3 regions of the Arthrobacter sp. SAFR-044 genome follow, and region 1 is predicted to be linked to each of the others. Evidence: riboswitches for the same ligand, from Rfam matches in the RefSeq annotation. Region 1 holds a riboswitch; each other region holds the start of a gene.
What was found. Region 1 has a riboswitch for S-adenosylmethionine ahead of ACR65J_RS05775 (DUF1737 domain-containing protein). Riboswitches for the same ligand answer to the same signal wherever they lie in the genome.
Positions count from the first base shown of each region.

Region 2: another riboswitch for S-adenosylmethionine. It lies ahead of ACR65J_RS13015 (aminotransferase class V-fold PLP-dependent enzyme); the one in region 1 lies ahead of ACR65J_RS05775 (DUF1737 domain-containing protein).
Region 3: another riboswitch for S-adenosylmethionine. It lies ahead of metX (homoserine O-acetyltransferase MetX); the one in region 1 lies ahead of ACR65J_RS05775 (DUF1737 domain-containing protein).

Region 1 is NZ_JBPFDN010000003.1:152,986-156,251, reverse strand. Features, by position in the region: gene ACR65J_RS05785 (pyridoxamine 5'-phosphate oxidase family protein) at 51-515, shown strand; gene ACR65J_RS05780 (hypothetical protein) at 756-1,010, shown strand; SAM riboswitch class IV at 1,236-1,351, shown strand; gene ACR65J_RS05775 (DUF1737 domain-containing protein) at 1,365-1,640, shown strand; gene ACR65J_RS05770 (rhodanese-like domain-containing protein) at 1,637-2,047, shown strand; gene ACR65J_RS05765 (O-succinylhomoserine sulfhydrylase) at 2,048-3,256, shown strand; gene ACR65J_RS05760 (DUF1905 domain-containing protein) at 3,253-3,266, opposite strand, start outside.
Region 2 is NZ_JBPFDN010000007.1:205,743-209,008, reverse strand. Features, by position in the region: gene ACR65J_RS13015 (aminotransferase class V-fold PLP-dependent enzyme) at 22-1,440, opposite strand; SAM riboswitch class IV at 1,476-1,589, opposite strand; gene hisN (histidinol-phosphatase) at 1,742-2,554, opposite strand; gene rsgA (ribosome small subunit-dependent GTPase A) at 2,599-3,266, opposite strand, start outside.
Region 3 is NZ_JBPFDN010000001.1:446,102-449,367, forward strand. Features, by position in the region: gene ACR65J_RS01895 (VOC family protein) at 1-108, opposite strand, end outside; SAM riboswitch class IV at 270-384, shown strand; gene ACR65J_RS01900 (bifunctional o-acetylhomoserine/o-acetylserine sulfhydrylase) at 429-1,751, shown strand; SAM riboswitch class IV at 1,854-1,969, shown strand; gene metX (homoserine O-acetyltransferase MetX) at 1,982-3,097, shown strand.

The sequences.
Region 1 (3,266 bases):
AGCGGCGCAATCCCTTTTCCCGCTCCGGCATCACCCGTAAGGTGTGGACCATGGACTCGCGAAACCTGCCGATTGAAAACCTGTCCTTCGACGACTGCTGGGAACTCCTCGACAACGACACCGTGGGCAGGCTTGCCATCGTGGTGGATGAACATCCTGAGATCTTCCCCGTGAACTACGCTGTCCACCTGCGCAGCATCGTCTTCCGCACGGCGCCCGGATCAAAGCTTTGGGGTGCACGGATGGAACGGCCGGCGGCACTGGAGATCGACGGCTATGACCCCGCCTCGGAACAGGCATGGAGTGTGGTGGTGCGGGGCGAAACCGAGATCCTCGAGGACCAGGGCGTGAAGGATGCCGTGGACAGGCTTGGCCTGGAACCGTGGCAGCCAGGCGAAAAGGCCAACTACATCAGGCTCAACGCCAAAGCCCTCACGGGGCGACGGTTCCGGGTGAACCGGCCGGACGTCTGGAACACCCGCCTGCAGGACCGGCGCCGGGCATCCTTCGAATAGTGCCGCCCGGGCAAGCACGTTTCCCAAACACCTGGCCCGCTCCATCTTTAAGTGGGACGGTTGCCTCATATCTTGTCTCCGGGTAAAGTCTACATCGTAGACAAGTTGGTGAGAGGGCTTGGGCTTCCCCCGAAATCTGAGGGATGCGCCTACATAATCCTTTGCCACTTTGTGCAGGGCATCGAGGTTCGCCGCTGCAGCCTACCGGCGGCACCACGCACCGAGCGAAGGGACGCCATCATGGCCAATTCGCAGTTTGATCTTTTCCTCCACGAAGCCACCTACGCAGACCACGCCTCGGAATCCAGCCTCGACCGCGACCGCCTTTACGGGCTGTACACCAGCTGGTGCTTCGTCAACGAACAGCCCACGGGCAACGAGTCCAGCTTCTGGGCTGCCATGAAGCACAAGGTTTCGGTCCGGCATAACGGACTGCGCATGAAAGGACCGGCCGCCGCGGACTACATCCTCAGCAGCTACCCGCGCCTCGTTTAAGGCGCTCCGGACTTCCAGCGCCCCGGGTAACCGGCGGCAGACGATTACATGCTGTGGCACTTTTGTGCCGCAGCATTTTTCATGCCCTGAGGCGGCCTCGGGTAAGGACTTTTTGACCTGCGGCGCTGCTCGTGCCGTGTCACCGGCGGTCCGACTGGGGCTCAGTTACGGAACATGACGACGGCGGCGATGCGGCCGGGCGCGGCAGGTGTTATTTTTTTGGGGAGTAATGAGTACCGGTGCCAAGCCCTGACTTGCCGGTCGGCAACCCTCCCTTTCGCGGCGGGGTGCCTCAGGTGAATACTCGGCATATCGACCGATTCGAGCTGCAAACGTGAAAGAAGGAGATCCGTCGTGTCCGACGCACCCGCCCCTGACGAAAGACTGTCCTACCGCCTGATTACCGGCGCGGACAACCGTGAATTCTGTGAGCGGATCTCCGCTGCACTCGCCGACGGCTATGTGCTGCACGGCAGCCCGGCAGCAACCTTCAACGGCACCACCGTGATCGTGGCGCAGGCCATTGTCCTTCCGGCCGCGATCGCCTCAGCCGATGCCGCCGTGGCCACCGCGGTGGACAAGCTGGATGCCGAATTTGAAGGCGAGTTCGACGGCGAGGGCCACGCATGAGCTACGCCGGAGACCTGACGCCCCAGGAAGCATGGGCCAAGCTGGAGCAGGGTGCCGTCCTGGTGGACGTCCGCACCGAGGGCGAATGGGCCCACATCGGCATCCCGGACACCAAAGCCACGGACAACGATCCCCTCTTCATCCAGTGGACCTTCCCTGGTGGCATCCCCAACCCCGACTTCGTCAAGGACCTCAAGGAGCAGGCGCCGGAGGATCCGGGCGCGGAACTGCTGTTCCTGTGCCGGTCCGGCCAGCGGTCCATTGCCGCGGCAGCTGCAGCCACCCAGGCCGGCTTCACCGCCTACAGCGTGCTGGAGGGCTTCGAAGGCGAACCGGACCGCTACGGCGAACGCACCGTCAATGGCTGGAAGAACCGCGGCCTGCCCACCAACCTCGGAAAGAACTAAGTGACCTTAAACCCAGACGCCGCCGGCTGGAGCCCCGATACCCAGGCAGTCCGTGGAGGCCTGGACCGCAGCAACTTCCAGGAAACGTCCGAGGCCATCTTCCTGAACTCCGGATTCGTGTACGAATCCGCGGCGGCAGCCGAACGCGCGTTCACCGGCGAGGACGAGCGCTTTGTCTACTCCCGCTACGGCAACCCGTCCGTGGCCACCTTCCAGGAGCGGCTCAGGCTGCTGGAAGGCACCGAAGCATGCTTCGCGACGGCGTCGGGCATGTCTGCGGTATTCACCGCGCTGGGCGCCCTGCTGGCTGCCGGCGACCGTGTGGTGGCGGCCCGCTCGCTGTTCGGCTCGTGCTTTGTGATCCTGAACGAGATCCTGCCCCGCTGGGGTGTGGAGACGGTCTTCGTGGACGGACCGGACCTGGACCAGTGGCGCGAAGCCCTCTCCAAGCCCACCACCGCCGTCTTTTTCGAGTCCCCGTCAAACCCCATGCAGGAGATCGTGGACATCGCTGCCGTCAGTGAACTGGCGCATGCGGCCGGGGCCACCGTGGTGGCGGACAACGTCTTTGCCACTCCCCTGCTGCAGCGCTGCGGTGACCTCGGCGCCGACGTCATCGTCTACTCCGGCACCAAGCACATTGACGGGCAGGGCAGGGTGATGGGCGGCGCCATCCTGGGCACCAAGGAATTCATCGAGGGACCAGTGAAGCAGTTGATGCGGCACACCGGCCCAGCGCTTTCGGCTTTCAACGCCTGGGTGCTGACCAAGGGTCTGGAGACCATGGGCCTGCGGGTCAGCCACTCGTCGGCCACCGCGCTGCGGCTTGCCGAGTGGCTGGAGGAACAGCCGGCGGTGGGCTGGGTGAAGTATCCGCTCCTGAAGTCGCACCCGCAGTACCAGCTCGCGGCAAAGCAGATGAGCGCCGGCGGCACGGTCCTTACCTTCGAGCTTGCTTCATCCGGGGGACGCTCAGGCAAGGAAGCGGCCTTCGCGCTGCTGGACGGGCTGCGGATCATCGATATTTCCAACAACCTCGGTGATGCCAAGTCCCTGATCACGCACCCCGCCACCACTACCCACCGCGCGATGGGTCCGGAGGGGCGCGCAGCCATCGGCCTGACTGACGGCGTGGTCCGGCTCTCGGTGGGCCTCGAGGACCCGGACGACCTCATCCGCGACCTGGAACAGGCACTGAAGCAGATCTAGCTGGGTGGGG
Region 2 (3,266 bases), on a different contig from region 1:
AGGGTGGGCGTGTGTCCGGGCCTAGTCGTCCGTGCAGGGGGCTGCGCCGGCAGTTCCGGGGGTGTTGGGTGCCCAGTGGGGGTAGGTGCGGAAGTCGTTGGCGGGCACCCAGCGGCCCGCGTCCACCACGTAGTCCCAGCCCAGTCCGCTGCTGCGCAGCGTCTGGATGCCGGCGAGGAGGCGTTCGGCGTCCTCCAGCCGTGAGCCCACGCCGAAACTTGCGCGGAGGGAGCCGGACGGCAGGCCCAGGCGCTTCAGCAGGGGGTGGGCGCAGAACCGTCCGTCGCGCAGGCCCACCCCGTGCTCTGCGGAGAGGTAGGCGGCTACCAGCCCTGCGTCGTAGCCCTCCACAGAGAAGTTGACCACGCCGATGGTGTCCGTTTCCGGGTTGGTGTCCTTGAAGATCTGGTGGACGGTGACGCCGTCGATGCGCTGCAGCCCCTCCACCAGGAAGGAACGGATGGCGGATTCGTGGGCGTGCCACCGGTCCTGGTCGAGTTCGGCGATGACCTGGGTGGCGCGGGCCAGGGTGGCGGCGCCGAGGACGTTCGGCGAGCCCCCCTCGTGGCGGGCCGGACCGGTGGCCCAACTGACGCCGTCGAGCCTTGCCTCCTTGACCGCCCCGCCACCGGCGAGGTGCGGGACACCGGTGTCCAGCCAGTCGGGCCGTCCCACCAGCACGCCCGCGCCGAACGGCGCATACAGCTTGTGGCCGGAAAAGGCGAGGTAGTCGACGTCGTCCGCGCTGATGTCCACCCGGCGGTGCGGCGCAAGCTGGGCCGCGTCCACCACGATCCGTGCACCGTGCTGATGGGCCAGCGCGGCCAGCGCCCGGATCGGGAGAATTTCGCCGGTGACGTTGGAGGCGCCAGTGACCGCCAGCAGGCTGACTCCGCCCTGCTCCAGTTCGGCGCGAACGGCGTCCAGGGTGCCGGTAATGGTGTCGGCCGCAACGATGCTGCGGTGCGGAACGCCCTGCCATGGCAGCAGGTTGGCGTGGTGTTCGATGTCCAGGTAGAGGACGTCGCCGTCGTGCCGGCCGTCGGTGGCGGGCAGGCAGCCGGCCAGGAGGTTCAGGGAATCCGTGGTGTTGCGGGTGAAGATGACCGAATCGTCGGGGCGTCCGCCCACGAAGTCCCGGACAATGCTGCGTGCATTTTCGTATACGGAGGTGCTGATCTGGGATGCGTAGCCGGCCCCACGGTGGACGCTCGCGTAGTAGGGCAGGATCTCGTTCAGGTAGGCGGAAACCACGGAGAGGGCCGGAGCGGAAGCGCCATAGTCAAGGTTCGCGTACCGCACATGGCCGCCGGAGATCAGCGGTGCCTGGATCTCGGCGCCGGTGACGGCAGCAAGGGGGCGGCCGGCAATGCGGTGGCGTTCTTCGGTGATACCGGCGTCGGCAATGGCAGGCTGGGGGGAGACGGTGGCAGTTGTCACAGAGACCTCACTTGAATACAGGACCCCGCATAGGGAATCCGCGCTTGCCGCATCCACTCCGGACCGGCCTGGTCGTCACCCGGGGCACCCCGCCGCGAATGGAGGGTTGCCGGCCAGCAAACCGGGGTTTTGCGCTGGCACTCGTGACCTGCCTAAAAGCGTAGGACATGGGGCGGCCAGGACTAAAGCCGCGGCAATTGTTAAGGCCTTTGTTACGCTGCATCGAATAAACGACGCCGGACACCCCCTCCTGGAGGTGTCCGGCGTCGCAATGTTCGCTGAAGTGGGGAAACTGTGGCAGTTACAGCAGATCGTCCAAATACGGGTTGAGGCGGTGCAGCACCTCTGAGTGCAGGATCGAGTTCGTGGCCAGCGCGTTTCCGCCGAAGGGTCCGTCCTCGCCTTCGAGGGAGGTGAACCGGCCGCCTGCCTCCACCACGATCGGCACCAGTGCAGCCATATCGTAGAGGTTGAGCTCCGGTTCGCAGGCGATGTCCACGGAGCCCTCGGCGACCATGCAGTACGACCAAAAATCACCGTAGGCCCGCGTCCGCCAGACGTCCTCGGTCAGGCCGAGGAACTCGTCAAGGTTCCCGCGTTCCTTCCAGCCTCCCAAGCTGGAGTAGGACAGGGAGGCGTCGGAGAGGCTGGACACATTGGAGACGCGGAGCCTGGTGGCGGCTGCGAGGGACCTGCCCATGTACGCACCCATGCCCTTCGCTGCCCACCAGCGCTTGCCGAGGGCCGGGGCGCTGACCACGCCCACCACGGGCTCGCCTTCATCCACCAGGGCAATCAGCGTGGCCCAGACCGGGACGCCGCGGACAAAGTTCTTGGTCCCGTCGATGGGATCGATGATCCAGCGCCGCGAGCCGTGGCCGGTGCTGCCGAATTCCTCGCCCAGGACGGCATCGCGGGGCCGGGAGCGGGAGAGCTGGCCGCGGATGGCTTCCTCGGCTGCCTTGTCGGCGTCGGTGACGGGCGTCAGGTCCGGCTTGGTCTCAACGTGGAGGTCCAGGGCCTTGAAGCGGCTCATGGTCTGGTCATCCACGGAGTCGGCCAGGACATGGGCCAGGCGCAGGTCATCGTTGTAGCTCGAAGCGGGTTGGATCATGGTTCCAAACTACCGTCTGCGGACGCTTCTGCCGGGAGAACGCGTCAGTTGACGGTGCCGAGCTCCTTGGTTTCCTGTGCCTCCATGCGTGGGTCCGTGCCGAGCAGCCGCCTCAGGGACGCCAGCCGTGCCGCTCCGGTGGGACCCGCGTGTCCGCCAGCCACCCAGTCATCGAGGCCGCAGTCCACTGCCGTTGCAGTGTGCTTGCAGCCCCGCTCACAGTTTTCGATGCCGGGGGAGAGGTCCGGGAAGGAGCGCAGGATCCGGTCCGGGTCCACGTGCGCCAGGCCAAAGGAACGGATGCCGGGGGTATCAATGATCCAGCTGCCCGCCGGGGCGTCCGCCAGGCGCAGGGCCAGGGCCGACGACGAGGTGTGGCGGCCACGCCCGGTGACCGCGTTCACTCCACCCGTGGCCCGCTCGGCGCCGGTCAGCGCGTTCACCATGGTGGACTTGCCCACGCCCGAGTGGCCCAGCATCACGGTGACCTTGCCGTCGAGGTGGGCGCGGAGGTCGGCCACCGCCGCGCTGTCCAGCCGCGCCGAGAGGCCGTCGTCGGACCGTGCATCGATCCCGGACGCCTTTGCATCGGCGGTCCGGCTGATGATCACCGGGAAGTCCAGGTGGGTGTAGTTGGACAGCAATTCCGCCGGGTCCTTGACGTCGGCCTTGGTGACCAGCAGGATCGGCTCGATCCCGGCGTCGTAGGCAG
Region 3 (3,266 bases), on a different contig from region 1:
GTGTACGCCACCCTTCACTGCCTCAACGCCGAGGGCAGTTGCAATACGTTCGGTAGTGGCCGCGAGGCCATCGTGTTCACAGGCGTAAGAGACGTGATCCATGCGCATGCGATCATCTTGGCACTTTGTGATCCGGCTCTCAGCTAAGGGTACCCTTACTAGCATTTGACGGGCGGGGCGCCCCCGTCCCGAGGCAGAAGGACCGGCATGAAGACCATGTTCGTCACAATGCTGTCCAGGGCAACCATCCGGTTCCTAGACTGGGCCCAGGTCATGAGTGCCAGCGCCAAGCCCCGGCCCGCTGGCCGGCAACCCTCCATCCGCGGTGGGGTGCCCCGGGTGAAGACCTGGCTCTCCGGCAACAGCCGGGAGCAAGCGCGGCCCGTACTGCCGGTGAGCATGCCGGGCCCATGTCAAAGGAGATTTGGATGTCCAACGGATGGTCCTTCGAAACCCGCCAGATCCACGCAGGGCAGGAGGTGGACAGCGCCACGGGTGCCCGGGCCCTGCCCATCTACCAGACCACGTCATTCGTGTTCCCCAGCGCCGAAAGCGCCGCCAACCGCTTTGCCCTGGCCGAACTTGCACCCATCTACACCCGCATCGGCAACCCTACCCAGGACGCCGTCGAGCAGCGGATTGCCAGCCTCGAAGGAGGCCTGGCAGCGCTGCTGCTGAGCTCGGGGCAGGCCGCCGAAACCTTCGCCGTCCTGAACATTGCCGAGGCAGGGGACCACATCGTGGCCAGCCCCAGCCTCTACGGCGGAACCTACAACCTGTTCGCCCACACCCTGAAGAAGTTCGGCATTTCGGTCACCTTCGTGGACGACCCTGACAACCTGGACCAGTGGCGCGATGCCGTGCAGCCCAACACCAAGCTCTTCTTCGGTGAAGTGGTGTCCAACCCGCGCCAGGATGTCCTGGACATCGAAGGCATCTCGCAGGTGGCCCACCAGGCCGGGGTTCCCCTGATCGTGGACAACACCTTGTCAACCCCCTACCTGATCCGCCCGCTGGAGTGGGGCGCGGACATCGTGATCCACTCGGCCACCAAGTACCTGGGCGGCCACGGTTCAGCCATTGCCGGCGTCATCGTCGATTCCGGCAAGTTCGATTTCGGCAAGGACCCGGAACGGTTCCCGGGCTTCAACACCCCGGATCCCACCTACAACGGCCTTGTCTACGCACGCGACCTGGGTGAAGGCGGCGCACTCGGGGCCAACCTGTCATACATCCTCAAGGCCCGTGTGCAGTTGCTGCGCGACCTGGGCTCGGCGGTGTCGCCCTTCAACGCCTTCCTGATTTCCCAGGGCCTGGAGACGTTGAGCCTGCGGGTGGAGCGCCACGTTGCGAATGCCACGGATGTGGCGCGCTGGCTGGAAGCAAGGGACGACGTCGAATCCGTCGCCTACGCGGGGCTGCCGTCCAGCCCTTGGTACGAGCGTGGCCGCAAGTACGGGCCCAAGGGAACGGGCGCCGTCGTGGCCTTCAACCTGGCCGGCGGCGCGGAAGCCGGCAAGCGCTTCGTTGATGCACTGGAGCTGCACTCCCACGTGGCCAACATCGGTGACGTCCGCTCCCTGGTCATCCACCCGGCGTCGACCACGCACAGCCAGCTCTCGCCGGAGCAGCAGGTGGTGGCCGGGGTTCATCCGGGGCTGGTCCGGCTTTCCGTGGGCCTGGAGCACATCGACGACATCCTGGCCGACCTGGAAGCAGGATTCCGGGCAGCCAAGAGCGCTGACTCCTAGCCCCACACGCCAGGGGCACCGCCGGTGCCGCCGGCAAGCCGGGAAGTCACAACCAGTCATACTCTTGGCCTGGAGCGGGGGGTGTTTCGTACACTCGAACCAGGTCATGAGTGCCAGTGACAGCCCCGGCTTGCTGGCCGGCAACCCTCCATCCGCGGTGGGGTGCCCCGGGTGAGGACCTGGCCTGCCGGTCAGACGACGGCAGGCAAGCGCGTAGAAGAGGTCTTGCCATGACGGTTACCGTCGCCCGAACCACCATCCCCGAACACGGAATCGTCCGTTACGCCTCCATCGGGGGACTGGAACTCGAAGCCGGGGGATACCTCCCGGACGTCACCCTGGCCTACGAAACCTGGGGGACGCTCAACGCGGACGCCAGCAACGCCATCCTGATCGAGCACGCCCTGACCGGCAGCACCCACGTAACCCGCGGCGACACCGACGAAGAAGGCTGGTGGGAGCAGCTGGCCGGTCCCGGCGCTCCCGTGGATACGGACCGCTTCTTCGTGGTGTCCATCAACATTGTCGGCGGCTGCTACGGATCCACCGGCCCGTCGTCGCCGGCCCCGGACGGCCGCCCCTGGGGCTCCAGGTTCCCCCTCGTCACACTGCGCGACAGCACTGTCGCCGAAGCAAGGCTGGCGGACCAGTTGGGCATCAAGAGCTGGTTCGCCGTCCTAGGCGGGTCGATGGGCGGCGCCCGCGCACTGGAATGGGCAGTGACCTATCCCGGGCGTGTGCAGCGCTGCGCCGTGATTTCCGTCGGGGCCGCCAGCACAGCCGAACAGATCGCCTTCGCACAGGCCCAGACGCTGGCCATCCGCCAGGACCCCAACTTCAACGGCGGGGACTACTACGGCGGTCCATGTCCGGAAGACGGGCTGGCGCTCGCCCGCCGGATCGCCCACATCACCTATCGGTCGGCTGCGGAACTGGAAGGCCGCTTTGGCCGGGAACCCCAGGCGCCCGAGTCCCCCCTGCAGGGGGAAGTCCTGGCCTCCCGCGGCCGTTACCAGGTGGAAAGCTACCTGGACCACCAGGGCAACAAGCTGGTGAAGCGGTTCGACGCCAACAGCTATATCGCCCTGACTGAAGCGCTGATGAGCCACGATGTCAGCCGGGGACGGGGAACCCTGGCCGAAACCCTGGCCACCTCCACGGCGCGGTTCTTCGTGGCCGCAGTGGACTCCGACAGGCTCTATTTCCCGTCCCAGTCCCACGAGTTGGCCCAGGCCCTGCCTGGCGACGTGGATGTCCATGTCATCCAGGCGCCGATCGGGCACGACGGGTTCCTGACCGAGATTGGGCAGCTGGGCGGCCAGCTGCGGAGCAGCTTCCTGGCCTAGGCAGCGCCCCGGGAACACCCGGCAGTGTGCATTCCTGCAGATGCCTTCTGCACTATTCGGCGTTGAGGTTGCGCCGCAGGCAGACCATACTCATCGAATCCGGCTTTCGTGGTGTGCATCACATCCGTTTGCCATTGACTGGTCCCCGTGGTGTCGACGACGACGCCGA